DNA from 2 places in the Priestia sp. FW507-14D1A genome. Region 1 is predicted to be linked to the other one. Evidence: riboswitches for the same ligand, from Rfam matches in the RefSeq annotation. Region 1 holds a riboswitch; the other holds the start of a gene.
The links. Region 1 has a riboswitch for S-adenosylmethionine ahead of AC3WJG_RS18755 (Na+/H+ antiporter NhaC family protein). Riboswitches for the same ligand answer to the same signal wherever they lie in the genome.
Positions count from the first base shown of each region.

Region 2: it holds a riboswitch for S-adenosylmethionine, as region 1 does, so the genes downstream of both, mtnK (S-methyl-5-thioribose kinase) here and AC3WJG_RS18755 (Na+/H+ antiporter NhaC family protein) in region 1, are expected to answer to the same signal.

Region 1 covers NZ_JBYSWQ010000005.1:220,824-229,971, reverse strand. Annotated here, with positions in the region: gene AC3WJG_RS18765 (LacI family DNA-binding transcriptional regulator) at 1-655, opposite strand, end outside; gene AC3WJG_RS18760 (hypothetical protein) at 780-908, shown strand; gene AC3WJG_RS18755 (Na+/H+ antiporter NhaC family protein) at 948-2,258, opposite strand; SAM riboswitch class I at 2,344-2,450, opposite strand; gene AC3WJG_RS18750 (ABC transporter permease) at 2,552-3,319, opposite strand; gene AC3WJG_RS18745 (ABC transporter ATP-binding protein) at 3,312-4,223, opposite strand; gene AC3WJG_RS18740 (YtoQ family protein) at 4,394-4,834, shown strand; gene AC3WJG_RS18735 (Ger(x)C family spore germination protein) at 4,987-6,198, opposite strand; gene AC3WJG_RS18730 (spore germination protein) at 6,182-7,309, opposite strand; gene AC3WJG_RS18725 (spore germination protein) at 7,313-8,890, opposite strand.
Region 2 covers NZ_JBYSWQ010000002.1:385,181-394,328, forward strand. Annotated here, with positions in the region: gene AC3WJG_RS10420 (pyridoxal phosphate-dependent aminotransferase) at 1-358, opposite strand, end outside; gene AC3WJG_RS10425 (carbon-nitrogen family hydrolase) at 471-1,253, shown strand; SAM riboswitch class I at 1,345-1,495, shown strand; gene mtnK (S-methyl-5-thioribose kinase) at 1,631-2,803, shown strand; gene mtnA (S-methyl-5-thioribose-1-phosphate isomerase) at 2,839-3,897, shown strand; gene AC3WJG_RS10440 (hypothetical protein) at 4,033-4,197, shown strand; gene AC3WJG_RS10445 (methylated-DNA--[protein]-cysteine S-methyltransferase) at 4,198-4,701, opposite strand; gene AC3WJG_RS10450 (PAS domain S-box protein) at 4,721-6,901, opposite strand; gene AC3WJG_RS10455 (LutC/YkgG family protein) at 7,307-8,020, opposite strand; gene AC3WJG_RS10460 (LutB/LldF family L-lactate oxidation iron-sulfur protein) at 7,998-9,148, opposite strand, start outside.

The sequences.
Region 1 (9,148 bases):
CGTTCAAACAGCCTTGAAAAACCCATTCCGGATGATAAGGCTGATTTATTCTTTCTACATATTCTTTGTATGCTTGTTGCCGCTGTTGACTATTCGTACCCGTCATTCTTCCAATACAGTAGCCAATATCCGTATATCCTTTTTCTTTTAAATACATAAGCGCCTGTTTAAAAGCTGCATAATGATCAACGTATACGGAGCGAATAGAACGATTCTGTACGTTTTCGCACACGGCTATCGGTCCGTACTGCTGATAATATTCAATCGTGCTCCAGCTGCTTGCTCTAGAACAAATAATCACTCCATCAACTTGCTTTGTTTTTAGCATATGAAGCGCTTCTTCTTCTTTTTTCACATCATAGTTCGTCTGACAAATAACAAGCTGATACTGCTTTTCTAACGCTTGAGATGCCACTCCTTCTAAAAGCAGACTAAAATACGGATGATTAATAAAAGGCAAGACGACGGCAATCATATTTGTTTTCCCTTTTGATAAGTGAACGGCATTAATGTTTTGTTCATAATTAAGTTCGTGAATAACCTGCTCTACCAGCCGGCGTTTTTCTTCTTTTACATACGGATGATGATTTAGCACCCGGGATACAGTCGAAACAGATACACCAGCTTTTTTTGCGATATCTCGGATATTTGTCATGTTTTCACCTTTTTCTCTTGCGCTGAAACGCGTTTCATACTTTATTCTCATTATAAAGTGAAACAGCAAGAAGCTAAACCCGTTACCATCGTGTTTTTATTCATTTACGTAAGGAGGTCATTTCATGGGTATTTTATTATTCATTTTATTATGCGGGATTGAAATTGGAGGAGCGGCTTATGCACTTAAACAGAACGAGACGCTTTGGAAGGAGTTAGATGATGAAAAGCCGACTGATTTTTTTAAACAGTAAAAAACCCTTAAAAAGAACATTCTTTTTAAGGGTTTGATATTACGCAGCTTCTTTAGATGACTTTGAATTTTTATTTAAACGAGGAAATCCAATTACAATTGCAATGACCCCGCAAACCGCTGTTAACATTGGGTAGAATGTAAATGGAATAATCTCAATCGGTGAAACTTTAGCAAATCCTGCTGCGAGAAGCATTTGTGCGCCGTAAGGGATAAGCCCTTGAACGCTGCATGAAAACAAGTCAAGCAGACTGGCTGATTTACGATTATCAATTGAATATTTATCAGAGATTTCTTTTGCTAACGGACCTGCTGTAATAATTGAAATCGTGTTATTAGCCGTCGCTAAATTAGTTAAACTTACTAGTCCAGCGATGCTGAATTCGCCGCCTTTTTTTGTTTGAATGCGTCGTGTTAATAAATTCAATAAGAACTGAATACCGCCGTTATAGCGAATAAGCTCAACCATTCCGCCGATTAGCAGAGATAAAATAATTAACTCTGACATTCCGCCAATACCTTCTGTCACAGTTTTAGCAAGGGAAGAAAGCGTGTAGCTTCCGTCAGCTAATCCAATCACGCCGGCTAGCACAATTCCTCCGGTTAAAATACTTAATACGTTTGCACCAAATATGGCAGCAACCAGTACGCCGACATAAGGCAAGATTTTAAACCAGCTAAAATCTTTAATTTCTACTGATGACGTATTGCCTAGCGTCATTACAAGCAATAAAATTACCGTAACAATCGCTGCAGGAAGGACAATAAAAAAGTTTACTTTTAATTTATCTGACATATTTGTTTTTTGCGTACGAACTGCTGCAATGGTCGTATCAGAGATTACGGATAAATTATCTCCAAACATTGCACCACCAACAACGGCAGCAATTGCTAATGTAATGGATACATGCGCTTGCTCACTGATTCCTACAGCAATAGGTCCTAGCGCAGCGATTGTTCCCATTGACGTTCCCATCGAAATTGAAATGAATGCGCCAATAACAAAGATTCCGACTACCACTAAGCTTTGCGGAAGCACAGAGAGAGCTAAGTTTACCGTTGAATCAACAGCTCCCATACCTTTAGCAACTTCAGAAAAAGCACCTGCTAAAATAAAAATAAGCACCATAATAATGATATCAGGATGCCCTGCTCCTTTAGCAAAACGCTCCACTTTTACATTAAGTGAATCTTTACGATTCATAGCCAGGGCCACAATGGCTGCAATAATAATGGCTACTAATACAGGAAGCTTATAAAAATCTCCCGTTATAATTCCTGATCCGACAAACAGGACTAAAAAGACGCCCAGCGGTAACAGCGCCCAGCCGTTTCCTTTTTGTTGTTCCATTCTTAACACCTCTTGTTTACGTAATAAAAAAAGACCTCTTCTTATTGATAAGAAGAGGTCTCTTATTTGTATCATAAGATTACCCTTCTCATCTTCCAAACGAAACATCGTCTGCTGGATTTGGCACCGCACTGCGTACAGCCAGTTGCCGAGACATCATAGGGCCAGTCCCTCCGTCTCTCTTGATAAGAAGTTTATAGTTGTTTTAAAAATAGTCTTTCACTACTGTAATCTCTTTTTATTTAATTGTCAAATGCTATTTTAGAAAAATATATAGTGCGAAAATTCTCACATCAATTAGCTACGTCTCGTTTTAAAAACGCTGCCCAAGCTACGCCCATAAAGAAGACAAAATGGGCAACTAAGATGAAAATGGAAAATGGAATCGTCATGCCGTCAAACAGCGGCTTCATTCCGTCCATATACTGCACAAAGTTCGTGTTGGCAAATAATAAAAATTTCCCCCACCATAAACCTAGCTCTGATACCAGTCCTGTTACAGCTTTCGCGCCGATACTTACGACAATAGCTAGACTGGAAGCAAGCGCGCTGTTTCTAAATAAAGACGACAGCATGAATGCGAACGTCATCATCATAAACGTTTCCATATACGCACTGTCATACGTAAGCGTAATGTTTTTAAGCAGCTGTGCATCTCCTTCTAGACTGGTAAAGCCAAAGAACAATGCTCCCCATACAAATGAAAAAAGCAAATAGCTCAGTAAATAATATAAGCTAATTAAAACGAGAGTTAGGTACTTGGATGCTAAAATCGTTGAACGTCTAGCAGGGCGAATTAAAAGAAGTTTAATGGTACCTGCTTCAAACTCTTTTGCAACCATTGACCCTCCAACAGCAAGCGCGAAAAATTGAACGAGAATCAGCATACCTGAACTAAATGACAGGAAGTTCAAAATATTGTCTTCTGTTCCTGCACTGTTTGCTACTTTCTTCATTAAAAGAGCCATACAAAGAGTTAAAATGCCGATTGTAATAAACGTGATTTTTGTACTTCTTTTGTGAAACCATTTCATGTGTTCATTTTGAATTAGCTTAAGCATGGTGCTCTCCTTCCGTAACGGACATAAACGAATCTTCAAGCGTCTCATACACAGGGGTAATTTGGTAGACTAAAATATCGCTGTCCACTAATTTTTTATTCACAGCTGGAATTTGCTCTTTTACAATCGCCACGTCGATACTATGTGATCTCACCGTTACTTCAAATTGTTGTGATAAAAGATCCGCTGCTTTTTGCGCATCAGACACTTCAAATTCTACGTACATTCCTTGATCTTGACGATTTGGAGATAGATCTTGAACGGCTTTTAACTCACCGTCTTGAATGATGCCAACGCGATCACATAATGCTTCTACTTCTTTTAATAAGTGGCTCGCGATTAAGATTGAAATTCCTTCTTCCCTGCAAAGTGTTTGTAAATATGTACGAAACTCTCTCATTCCCGCTGGGTCTAGACCATTGGTTGGCTCGTCTAGTAAAAGCAATGCAGGCTTATGTAAAATAGCTTGAGCTACTCCTAAACGCTGTCTCATCCCAAGAGAATACGTCTTCACTTTTGCATGGATGCTGTTTTCAAGCTTTACTAGCGCAATCACTTCATCCAAGCGTTCTGCTGTGATCCCTTCATGCATATTCGCAAAGTGTTTTAAATTTTGATAGCCCGTCAGATAATCATAAAACTCAGGGTTTTCAATAATCGCTCCAATTGATTTCATAGCTGATGTAAACTGTTCCTTTAAAGGAAACCCATTGACGGTAATTGTCCCTTTTGTTTCTTTAATGAGTCCTACTACGGTACGAATTAGCGTTGTCTTTCCAGAACCGTTCGGACCAAGCAACCCGAAAATCTCACCGCGCTCAACCGATAAGGATACATCATGCAAAATGGTTTTCTTCCCAATTACTTTATTGACATGATCTACTTGTAGCACTGTTTCTGTCATCATGTACATCCTTTCTTTAATTAGCAATACGCCTTCTATTGTTTCTCTTTTTTAACTATTTGTCTACTATAACCTTATTTTTGGAAAAGTAGCCCATTCAAATCATTCGTATTATCCGCTTACATTTGATAAAATAAAACAAATCTTAGTTAGAGGAGGACTTCTACATAATGAACTTAACCGTATACCTTGCCGGGCAAATTCACGATAACTGGCGAGACGAAATTAAAAACCAAGCAGAACAATTAAACCTTCCCCTTACCTTTGTCGGTCCCATGACAGACCATGACCGCTCCGACAACATTGGAGAAGAAATTTTAGGAAAACAGCCTAACGCTGTCTTAAAAGATGAAGCTGCTTCCCAAATTAATAATTTACGCACGCAGGTGCTCCTTAAAAAATCTGATGTGGTTATTGCTTTATTTGGCGAAAAATACAAACAGTGGAACAGCGCAATGGATGCGGCGACAGCCATCGCATTAGATAAACCGCTAATTTTGGTTCGCCCTGAAAAACTGCACCACCCGCTTAAAGAACTGTCAAACAAAGCCCAAGTTGTAGTCGAAACGCCAGAACAGGCTCTTCAAGCATTAGCTTATATTTTTGAATAGCAAATAAGAGCTGTCGGTTCTGGACAGCTCTTATTCTTCATTTATCCCTCAAGCTCCTTACTGGGGGGAATATTTTTTAGCAAGCTCTAAGGCTATTCCTTTTAGTTTCTTTCATTTCCAACATCAAAACAAGCCAAATTGTACTTAGCTGCTCACTTTTTTGATCCTGACGTTCCATAATCTTTAATCATTAATTTTACATCATAGTTAATTGGAACTTCACTAAATGTTTGATCCCAATTGTCTTTAACCCTCATCCATACTCTGGGCCTTTTAATTCTCAATTGATTTCCGAACCCGGCCACATCGACTTTATATTCTTTTTGCATTTTTTCTACCGTGTTTTTTACGAGGTGCTCCACTTTTTTTTCTGAGTTTTTTTGCACCTTCTGTAAAAATTGATTTTTTAAAGGATTTCCTGAGACCACCCAATTTTCAGATAGCCTCCCCTCGGATTCAATATGCACATCGAAGGAGATGCTATTTCCTTTAACATGAGGTTCAATATGACTTTTCATGGATTCTATTTCGTATACAATCAGCTGACCGGTCTTTTTATCAAAGCTTTTCACTAGCCCGCCTTTCCCTTTTCCTGTGATCCAAGTCAGACCATCTAGTTCTTCTTCATTCAAAAAACCGATCATTTTGTTTGTTTTCCCTTTAATTATGGCAGCACCAGCAAATTTGATTTCCCCATTTGCCGATAATACATTTTGCAATAGAAAACTAGTCCCTGATTCAATATTGCTCTCTAATTTAATGAGCGACGTGGGAGGTAAAATTCTCGTTGTTCGATATGCATTTTCCACCATTCCAGCCAAACGAAATGCCGGGATTTCTCCTGCTGTCTTCGATTCTAGCCCGTCCCTAGCTCTCCCTTTACTAATAAGTACAAGACAGCTTGGTCTAATCTCATTATCACGAAGAAACTCATTCACTAATTTTCCTAAACTATACGTTCTCGCAAGAGCCTCGCCAATAATAATTACTTTTAGATGTTGGCTGGCAATCGAAGTCTCTCTTCTCAATGATAATTCACGAGTCATTTGATGAATAGAATCTCCCGTTTCAGCCATATTCACGTAAGCCTTCTGCTGAGGTCCTCCTTGGACAGTTGTTGAACTTGCCACTTGCGGGGTGATCAGCTGGTAGGTTGACGTAATCAAGTTCCTTTTGGGATACTCTTCTTGTTCATCAAATTCTTTTTCAGTCATGGACTTGTTAGCTTTATCAAGAGCCATACCTACTCCTAAACTTCGTTCTTCAATTTCATGACTGCTCCAGCAGCCCGCCAGAGGAAAAAGCAAAAAAACAGAAAGCAAAACCGATAAGAAGAACCGTACGTGATTAGAGGCTTGTCTCATACTTTCTCCCCTTTATTTTTGAAATTATAAGAAGCAGTACGGGTAAAAAGCCAAATAAAATCAGGGCAGCATTACCAACCATATCTCCTAATTTAAATACATCATTGATATTTCTAGGGATCATGGAAATGAGATAAATAACCGGAAGCACACCATACATAAATGTATGGATATTTTTTCCAAAAAGCTGAGACAGTCCTAATGAAGCAGCGTAATGGTTAACATTAAAAGAAGTAAACATTTGCATAATCCATACCACCAGCAACAAGGAATCAAAGCGTTCAAATATTAACCCAGTTAATTCATAACTTCTTATTAAATCAAGCGTAGGCCACGTTCTCGTAACCACTCCATCCACTGAGAACGCTCCGATAACCATCACGACGGTAATAACATAAAGAAGCAAAGGAATCGCAGTACCAACTAGTACAGCTTTTACTGCTTTGTTTGGTTCTTTCATGAATGCCAATATTAAAAGCATGAATTCAGGCCCAGTAAACGCAAGAGCTGTTGTCCTTATCCCTTTTAGCACCGGCGTAATACCTGAACCTAGTACCGGGCGCAGATTATCCACTTCAAATATTTTGATACTCATAAAGGCAACAAGTAAAAAAAGAATAACGGTAATAGGTAATATAATTTCAAATATACGGGCAATTGGATTTATTCCCCCTCTTATCAGATAGAGACTTGCCCACATAAATGGCATGATTATAGCCCATTTAGGGGTTCCTTCCAACAATAGATATCCAGTTACCTCTGCCAATGAACGAGCATGAAACCCACCAAGTGCCAAAAAATAACCTATCATGAGGAAACTAAATAACTTGCCTATCCATTTCCCTACAATTTCTTGGCTGTATTGATAAAAGGTTTTTTCAGGGAAGCGTTGACTTAATTTCACCATGATTACCCCTGCTATCATGGTGATTATCCCCCCTAAAATAACAGTTAGCCAAACATCTGGTGTTTTCACTTTTTCCGCAGCTGCCCGGGGCAAGGTAAGAATACCTGTTCCAAGAATAAAGTTGGTAATAATAATAGTTGTTTGAGGCGTCGTAATACGATCTTTTGAATTTATCATTTCTAACAGCCCATTTCCTTTCATCATAAGCTACCCTTTTCGCAGAGGATCTTTGGTGTGCATCATCTTTGGACGTCGTTTCATCATCATCAGAGGCATACGGACTACCAAGTCTTTCCATTCACTTAAACGATAAGGAACAGCTGGACTCATATAAGGTACGCCGAAACTTTTTAGTTTCACTAAATGGCTCATCATAAAAAGGAAAAATAAGATGACGCCATATAATCCAAGTATGGCAGCACAAAGCATGGCTACAAACCGAAGAATACGCAATGTGATTCCTACACTATATTGCGGAATAGAAAACGATGAAATGGCAGTTAACGCCACTACAATCACCAAAATAGGGCTAACGATTCCTGCCTGCACCGCAGCTTCTCCAATGATTAACCCACCGACAATGCCCATTGCTGGACCAATTGGTTTCGGCAACCGGAGTCCGGCTTCTCTCAAAATTTCGATCGATAGTTCCATAAATAAGGCTTCGATAAGGGCGGGAAACGGAACACCAGACCTTGATCCTATAATAGAAATAGCTAACTTAGTCGGAATTAATCCTGGATGAAATGAAATAAACGCAATATACAAAGCCGGGGTAAAAAGGGAAAGAACCACTGCAATATAACGAAGAAAACGAATGAATGTACCGGGAATCCACCTTTCATAATAATCTTCCGGCGACTGTAACATCATGCTAAACGTAACAGGGGCGATTAAAGCAAAAGGCGTCCCGTCTAATAAAATGGCTACTCTCCCTTCCATCAAAGCAGCAATTACACGATCGGGACGCTCCGTATTCTGCACCTGAGGAAAGGGACTAAGGTAATTATCTTCAATGAGTTGTTCAACATATCCTGACTCCGGTACATTATCGAGGTCAATTTTTTTAATTCGTTTTTCTACTTCTTCAACTAGCTCTGGATTAACAACCTCCTTTATGTAAGCAACAACTAAATCTTTTTTGGAACGCTTTCCTACTTGAAATTTCACCAGCGATAAATTTTCAATGTCTCCGCTTCCTCTTAATAAAGAAGTATTATCACTTAACGATTCAGTGAAGCCTATTCTTGGCCCTCTCACCAATGCTTCTGATACGGGCTCTTCAATCGTCCTTGTTTTTATTTTGCTTGTACCAAGAATTAAGGCAAGTGATAACCCGTCAATTAAAAGAGCCGTAGATCCTGTTAAGACTTTTGATATTACTTCTTTAATAGGATGTACCTCTTCTACTTCACTAATTGATAATACTTGGCTTTTAATAAACTGTTTTGAAAGGCTTCCCTTTACGTAAAGCTGATCCTGTTGATATTCTTTTGAAAAATCAGCCATCAATGATGACAAAATATGTTTTTCAATAAGATCTTTATCTGATAGCCCCTCTACAAAAATAATAGCTGCCTGAATGCCGGTGCGTCCTATAATAAACTCTCGAAAATGAACGTCGGAGTTATGACCAATTTCATTTTTAACTGCTTTTAGAGTTAAAGATAAATGATCCGTAACAGGATTAGATGAATTTTGAGGTGTAAATTCTTGTTTGTTTTCCTTCTCGTTCGCATGGTTTCCTATTTTTTTTACTGCTGATTTCCATTTTTTCACTTTCATCACTCTTCCTCTGAATTACGAATCCCGCTTAATAATTTGTAGATTATATACGGGATGAAAAAAACCAGAACTGCTTGTATAAAAACTGGCCATTCTGGAAGATAGGAAACAACTAATTTCCACATGATAATCACCCTATTTATGTCTATATCAAACCAATTTTAGAAATAAGCACCCGTAAAATATCAGTGTTCACTTCATATAAATTCTTTTATTTACCAGGTAGTATTATTCTTCTTTTTGTTTCTTATACAAAGG
Region 2 (9,148 bases), on a different contig from region 1:
CTCCAGGGTTTAATAAGCACTGCGGGATTTCTACAAGTCCACCTTTCCCGCCAAACAAAATAGCTACTTCTTTTTCAGGATCCACATCAACGCCATATTCTCGTTTATAAAAAGTCGCAACGGCCTCTTTTAAAAACTGGTGCCCCCGAAATGGAGAATATTTATGATGCATAGGATTAGCACTTGCTTTTTGCAGTGTTTCTACAATATGTGAAGGAGTAGGCTGATCGGGATTTCCCTGCCCTAAGTTAATAACGTCGTGCCCTTGGGCCATTACTTTTCCTACCTTGCCTACAAGTGATGCAAAAAATTGTTTTGGTAAACTTTTTAATAGTTCCGATTGCTCAAATTGTTTCATCATCGCACACCTTCTCAAAAAATTCTTGAAATTCTAGTCACAAATAATATATTGTAATACTCAACTTGTAAAGTCATTTTTTTCAACTACTAAAAAAAGGACGGATGATAAAGTGAGTGTAAAAATTACGTGTTTACAGCTTGATATTGCGTTTGGAAACCCAACTAAAAACCGAAAATATATCGAACAAAAAATGACGGAAGCCCTGAAAGAAAACCCTGATATCCTTGTGCTTCCTGAGCTATGGGATACAGCTTATGATTTGACTCGGCTAGACGAAATTGCAGATGATGAAGGGCAGCAAGCCAAGCAATTAATCTCTCAGTTTGCTAAAACAAACGAAGTAAATATTGTGGCAGGTTCGATTGCGAAAAAAACAGAGCAAGGTGTCACGAATACGATGTATATTTTTGACCGAAAAGGTCGTGAAGTATCACAATACAGTAAACTGCACTTATTTAAATTAATGGATGAACACCTGTATTTAGAAGCAGGAACAGCAAAAAATCTTTTTACACTTGAACAGTCACTGTGCGCAGGAGTTATTTGTTACGATATTCGTTTTCCAGAATGGATACGGGTTCATACTAGCAGCGGAGCAGAAGTCTTGTTTGTTGTCGCTCAGTGGCCGGCTCCAAGACTTGCCCACTGGAAAGCCCTGCTCATTAGCCGTGCAATCGAAAATCAATGCTATGTAATCGCGTGTAATCGTGTAGGCCAAGATCCTAATAACACATTTGCCGGACATTCCTTAGTCATCGATCCGTGGGGAGAAATAATCGCTGAAGCTGGCGATAGCGAAGAACTTTTAAGTGCTGACGTTAACCTGGAACTTGTAAAAGAAATTCGTAAACAAATTCCTGTCTTTACAGATCGCCGTACAGAATTTTATTAATTATGTATTGACAGCCGTTTTTTTGCATGATACGATTTTCACCAGATATCATAAAATATTCAAACAAATCAAAATTGAATAAGTAATCGTACTCTTATCAAGAGTTGGCTGAGGGATTTGGCCCTGTGAAGCCCAGCAACCGACCGTCATTCCATCCTAAGATGGATCACACCCGTAAAACATGTTTTACAAAGGCACGGTGCTAATTCCAACAGAAAGTAATTTTTTCTGGCAGATAAGAGGTTTGAACACTACAATCAAGCCTCTTTCCAACGAAAGAGGCTTTTATATTTTCTAAAATTATAAAAGCCTCCATATATTCTTAAACCTATTAACTTAGTAAACGAATCAGTTTAATAAACTATGGAGGGATTCCGATGTCAACAACAAAAACAGAGAAGTATCAGCCTTTAACAGAAATTTCAGCAATCAAACTTGTGAAAAAGCTAGGTCTTTTTGATGCTACAGAAGCACTGACTGCCCGTGAAATTGGTGACGGTAACTTAAATCTCGTCTTTCACATCATAAATGATCAAACGAATAAATCCATTATCGTCAAACAAGCACTTCCCTATGCAAAAGTTGTAGGCGAAAGCTGGCCTCTATCCTTGAACCGTGCCACAATTGAAAGCAATGCGCTCAAGCAATTCGGTGCATTTACGCCAGAACTTGTTCCCGCTGTTTATTACCACGATGAAACGCTTGCTGTTACGGTCATGGAAGATCTGTCTCATTTAACGATTTCTCGTGCCGGACTTATTCAAGGTGAAAGTTATCCTCTGCTCTCACAGCATATCGGTTCTTTTTTAGGACATATTGCGTTCAAAACGTCTGATTTCGCCTTAAAGCCTCAGGATAAAAAAGAAGAAGTTGTTAAGTACAGCAACCCCGACTTATGCAATATTACGGAAGATTTAGTTTTTACAGATCCTTTTTTTGATATTGATACAAATGAATTTGAAAAAGCGCTGCGTCCTGATGTAGAAGAATTGTGGAATGATAGTGATGTAAAGCTACAAGCAGCAAAATTAAAATATAAATTTTTAACAAATGCGCAAACGCTAATCCACGGTGATTTACATACAGGCAGCATCTTTGCTAGCAGTCAAGAAACGAAAGTGATTGATCCAGAGTTTGCTTTCTACGGTCCGTTTGGATTCGATTTAGGGCAATTTGTTGCGAATTTATTTTTAAATGCTCTTTCTCGAGAAACAAATCGCGAACCGTTATTTGCACACATTACGAACACATGGAACGTATTCAAAGATACCTTTACTGCGCTTTGGCATTCTGAAAGCACTGAACCTTTCGCTAAAGATGAGCGCTTATTACATGAAATTTTAACGCAAACGTGGCAAGATGCTGTTGGATATGCAGGATGTGAAATCATTCGACGTACGATTGGCTTAGCTCACGTGGCAGACTTAGACGAAATTTCTTCAGAGGAAAGAAAAATTAACGCTAAACGTACTGCGTTAAAAATTGGACGCTATTTGCTTCTGCACCAACAAGACGTTTCACCAAATGAATTTGAACATTTACTTCGATAACGAATAATGTACACAATGAAAGGATCGGTATCAGCATGACAAATACACTATCACTTCCGCGCTCAGTGGAATGGAATGAATCATATATTACTTTATTAGATCAGCAGCAGCTTCCTGGCAAAGTTGAATATATTAAGCTGCAAACCATTAAAGACGTATGGGATGCTATCACTACCTTGAAAGTACGCGGAGCCCCTGCAATTGGCATTACGGCGGCTTTTGGTCTTGCTCTTTCTGTGCTTAGCTATGACACAGATTCAGTCAAGGAATTTAACAAAAAGCTAGCTCTTGATCAACAGTATTTAGCTAGTTCACGCCCTACTGCCGTCAATTTATTTTGGGCATTGGAGCGCGTAGCGAAAAGCGCTGAATCCGCTTCGTCCGTTAATGAAGCTAAAACAAAAGTTGTTCATGAAGCTATTCAAATTCAAGTAGAAGATGAAGAAACGTGCTACCGAATTGGAGATTATGCTCTTTCTTTATTTAAAAAGAAAGATAAAATCATGACAATATGTAATGCTGGTTCAATTGCTACAGCTTATTATGGAACAGCCTTAGCACCTTTTCACTTGTCTAAGCAGCGCGATATTCCGCTTGAAGTATTTGCCTGTGAAACAAGACCCGTTCTTCAAGGTTCTCGCTTAACAGCATGGGAACTTCAGCAGTCGGGAGTGGACGTTACGCTGATTACGGATAATATGGCCGCTCATACCATTAAAACAAAAGGAATTAATGGGATTATTGTAGGTGCTGACCGCATTGCAGCAAATGGCGATACGGCTAACAAAATTGGAACATATGGACTTGCTCTTTTAGCGAAAGCATTCGGTATTCCATTTTACGTAGCAGCGCCGCAGTCCACATTTGATTTATCTATTCAAGACGGCAGCAGCATTCCTATTGAAGAACGTTCACCTAAAGAAGTCACACACATTGGGGATACGCAAATTGCTCCAGACGGAATCTCTGTGTACAATCCAGCTTTTGATGTGACGCCAAGCGAACTGATTACGGCCATTATTACAGAGCATGGAATTATCCATGCCCCGTCTTTTGAATCCATTCAAAACGTTTTGCTGCAATCTGCTCAATAAAAAAAGCCGCTGCTATGCGGCTTTTTTTATTGAGCACTGATTTCCACCTGCATTTGTAACACAATTGTAACAGTACTCTCTTCCTTTTCTACATATATTATAGGGGATTTCTTTTGAATAAGGGGGAGAGTAAATATGAGTTCAGAGCAAAAAACGGATAAAAACAAAGCGCTGAATCGTAAGCAGCAATATCAGCTATTCGATTTATCCAAAGATGAAGAACTAAATTCCCTCCCTTCTCCTCAGCAAATTGACGGTGTTTTTGTGCAAGGAGAAGGCTGGAAATTAGACGGTGAATAGTTATTTTAACTCCAGAGCACCTTTTGCTACATTTCTTTCAAGCATTAATAGCTTCTCTTTTATATGAGTTTGCGAGCCTGCATAACCTGTTAAAGCTCCATTTTTGCCAATCACACGATGACAAGGCAAAATAATAGGCAGTGGATTTCGACGATTCGCTTGTCCCACAGCTCTTACGGCTTTAGAGCGATTAACAGACTCCGCTACCTCACTGTAAGACCACGTTTGTCCATAAGGTATATGTTCAAGCGTTAACCACACTTCTTTTTGGAAGTCTGTTCCTTTTATATCCAAAGGCAAATCAAATGTTAGCGTGCGCCCTTCAGCATAATCCTGCAGCTGTCGCTTCGCTTCTTTCACATGGTGATAATCCTCGTCATGGACAAGTTTTTTAAGCTGCTCATTATGATCATCGCTATCAAACCAAATATGTTGAACCCCTTTTTCCGAGGCTACAATATAAATTTTCAAATCAGAAAATAAATTCATTTCTCCATAGTACATACTTGCTTATCCTTTCTATTTAGGCTGGAAGAATAACATGAAAAGCTGTGCCTTCTCCTATTTTGCTTTCCACTTCAATGCGCCCTTTATGTTCTTCGATAATTTTATATGAGACCATCAAACCGAGTCCCGTTCCTTTTTCTTTTGTCGTATAAAATGGTTCTCCTAAGCGCTTGATGCGCTCTTCGGGCATTCCGTCTCCTTGATCTCGAATGGAGACCGTCACGTAGTGCGGCTCTGTAGAGGAGACATCAACAAAAATTTTTCCTCCGTTTGACGTGACTTCAATTGCATTTTTAATGACATTTATTAGTACTTGCTTAATTTGGTTCGGCTCGCAGTATACCATTGGCAGCTGAGGGGACACACTTAGTTCAAACTGAATATTTTCTAAAAGCGCCTGAGCATTTAATAAATCGATCGTTTCTTTCACAACCGCATCTAGATTTTTCTTTTCAAACTTTACTGCCTGTGGCTTAGCGAGTACTAGAAACTCTGTAATAATGGTTTCAATTCTTTTTAATTCGGATTTAATAATATCAAAATAAAGAGAATGATCTTCTTGAATGCTGCTTTCTAACAGCTGCACAAATCCTTTTAAAGCTGTCATTGGGTTGCGGATTTCATGCGCAATCCCAGCTGCTAACTGTCCGACTACTTGAAGCGTATCCGATTTTCGAATCTGCTCCTGCATTTGATTTCGTTCCGTTACGTCTCGTAAAAGCGTCATATATAGACCTGGCAAGATATCTTTTTTCGTGGAAAATTCGATATTTTTAACTTTTTCGTTCCCCGTAACGTACGTAATCTCTCCTTCAGCTTCCCCTTTTTGCTCAATCGTTTCTTTATGCTCAATGACCGCATCTAAATTCGCTGAAGAAATAAAATCCTCCATGGAGTGCGCACAAATCTCCTCTTTGCTGAGTTCTAGAATATCACAAAGAGAAGAATTTACATCAATAATATTTCGCTTGCCGTCCCATAAAACTAACCCATCGATCGAACCATTAAAAATCTGTCTGAATTTCTCTTCGTTATTTCGAAGCTCCTGTTCGATTTTTGTACGTTCACTGATGTTTCGAAAAATCGTTAAATGGTCTCCTTCTATAATGCCTTTTTTCCCTGTGAATTCCAACTGCTTGATTTCTCCATTTGGCATGTAAAAAGGAAGCTGATTACGAATTTCTCCTTTTGTTTGAAACGTTTGGAGCACCTTTAACGCACTAAAGCTTTTTGTATCGATAAACGTATACAAATTGCTTCCAATTAATTTGTTTAACGGCAGCTCAAATGTACGCGAAGAAGCAAGATTAGCGTTCAAGATTTCACCATCATCTCTCCAAATCAAGATCGCTTCAATCGCATTTTCAAAAATAGCCCTGAAATTTTTTTCGCTTCTCAACAGTTGCTGCTCCATCAGCCGTTTTTCCGTCACGTCTCTCATAATGGACATATAGTATTGACTGTATATATTAGCCGTTGTGGTAAATTCAAAAAAAGTAACGTCTCCATTTTCGAGCCTGATCGGTAGCTCGCCGCTTGTCTTTCCTTCTTGATGCAGAGTTCTCCATAATTTTTTCACCTTATAATGATAAGTAGGTTCTACAAGCTCTTCTAATGTTTTGGTTAGAAGCTGTGCTCTTGTATAATTTAATCGTTCGCAAAATGAAGGGTTCGCGTCGATAAGCTGACCCGTTCGATCAAAAATGACAATTCCGTCTACCGCTTCATTAAATACATCCATAAACATATGATGACTAATAAACCGTTCATTTTCCATCATTTTGTGCTGCGTAATATCCCGAAATGTACACACAATAATGCCCGACATGTGACTATGTTTGTGTGAAGTAAATTCAACATGCTTCATCATGCCGCTTCGAAGCGTCATCGCGCCTTCATATTTGAAATAGCTTTCTTCTAAAAGTGCTGGATAATATGCTTCAATCATGTCATACGGAAAATACATCAGAAAATCTTTCATTTGATACGTTAATAGCTCATCCTTTGTTTTTTCAAACAGCCCGCAGGCTGATTCATTTGCATTTATAACTTGAAAATACTCATCAAATACGACAATGGCATCTAATACGTCATTAAAAATAGCTCGTAGCTGCTGTAATTCATCTTGCTGCTTTTGCGCAGCTTCAGATGTTAATTCTCTATGTGGTGACATGCTCATTGCTCCTTTCTTTTGCACTTCCCATTTCCCCACCTTTTATCTATAGACTTAATATTCTACAAGATTTGCTTTTTACCTTTTTAAAATTAGGCACGTTTATTCAAAATGCGACATTTCTTCACATTATCCCGCTATTTAGAAATGGAGCATGAATAAAAGAGGCTGAGACATAACAAAATGAATCCAATCTAAAGACGAACAAATGAGATGCATGAGCTAGCTGAACCGCTTGTGACACCGCAGTTGGTTTCCGTGCAAGACTTCGCTTTCCGCAGGAGTCTTTGCCTTGTCCTCCAATCCACTGCTAGAAGGAATGAAACAGCTAAAACCTATGCTCAACATAACAAAGAAAACGAACCGTGAATCAAACATGTTGATTCACGGTTCGTTTTTCACTTCGCCTAAAATACGTTTGTCCCAGCCTCATCGATCATTCACTACAATATAAGTGGCCTGAATAGGTCCATGCACGCCAACGACTAAATTCATTTCAATATCGGCTGAATTGCTCGGTCCCGTAATAAAGTTAATGCAAGAAGCAATCGTTTCTCCTCGCTCTACTTTTTCATGAATCATTTCAGCGGCTTGTGTCATGCGAGGAACAATTGAGCTTTGAGGAATGATTGCAATATAAGTGGCGGGCAGCAAACTGACCGATCGTCCTTTTTCAGCGCTGCTGAACAAAACAACTGTGCCGGATTCCGCTAGCGTCAAATCACTGAAGGTAATGCCAACATTTGCTTGTTCAGCTAGTGTAATATTCTCATCGCCTTTTGCAGAATTCCATACATGAAGGCTACTGCTTGTTTCCCATTTCTCCATCAGCAGATTCAATCCATATTCGGAAAATCTAGGATCATCCCACGTGCTCACAAGACCATTTCCATAGTTCGCTACGGCTTCCTCAAGGACAGCTGGCAAGTGTTGTGATGATGTTTCTACATAGCGAGTATGAATACGTTCGCAATGGTTTTCAAGCTCTTTCTTTAATTGATCCGGCGAATAGCTGCGGTAGACCTCATGCTGAGGAGCGTGCTTCCATTGTGGCTTTACTACGCCGCTTGTTCGCCTGTTTCGCTTAAGATTAGCAGCAACATTGTCTAAAAAACTGTCTCTATTTTGAATGCTTCCGTTCATCATCATCACTCCTTTTATCAAACCAATCTCGTAAGCGCTCTTTTGTAGGTGCGGGAAACTCTCTGCTTTCCGTCCACGCTTTTAATGGACCAGGTCCTTTGGAAATACTGCTTCCTGACATAAAAGGCGTAAGAGCTGCCGGTGCTACTTTAGCGCCCACTGTATATAGAGAAGAAGAAGCTGCTCCCAAGCCAAATGCTTTCATCGCCAGCTTTTCCGAAATAGGTGCTTTTCCTTCTTTTTCGACAATTCGCTGACGATGCTTGTGTAATAGCTCATGCAGCGGAATTTTGACCGGACAGGCATCTGTACAGGCTGCGCATAGCGTTGATGCATAGGGAAGCTCTTTGTAGTCTTCATAGCCTCCAAGCAAAGGAGATAATACAGCTCCAATCGGACCTGAATAAATAGATCCATATGAATGCCCTCCAATATGGCGATACACGGGACATACATTCACACATGCCGCACAGCGAATACACTGTAAAACAGATTGAAACTCAGTTCCTAAAATCGCAGATCGCCCGTTATCTACAATCACTAGGTGAAATTCTTCCGGTCCGTCTACTTCCCCTGGAAGTCTAGGCCCTGTAAGCGCTGTTACGTAACTTGTGAGCCGCTGACCTACTGCACTTCTAGTTAACAGGCTTACCAACACTTCAAACTCTTCAAACGTTGGCACAATTCTTTCCATTCCCATAACTGTAATTTGCGTTTTAGGAAGGGCAGTTGTTAACCTTGCATTTCCTTCATTGGTTACAAGTGAAATAGATCCAGATTCTGCAATCGCAAAATTACATCCCGTGATGCCAATATCTGCTGATAAAAATTCTTTTCTCAGCATTTCCCGGGCATGAAGAGCTAGTTCTTCAGGTTTTTCTGTTTTTTTATACGAAAGCTTTTCCTGAAATACATCTCTAATTTGTTCTTTATTTTTATGAAGTGCAGGAGCTACGATATGAGAAGGCGGATCGTGATCATCTACTTGCAGGATATATTCTCCTAAGTCCGTTTCAATAACTTCACAGCCTAGTTCTTCTAAAGCAGCGTTCATATGAATTTCTTCTGTAACCATTGACTTGGATTTAACCACTTTCTTTGCCTGCTTTTGCTTCGCTACATTTTTTA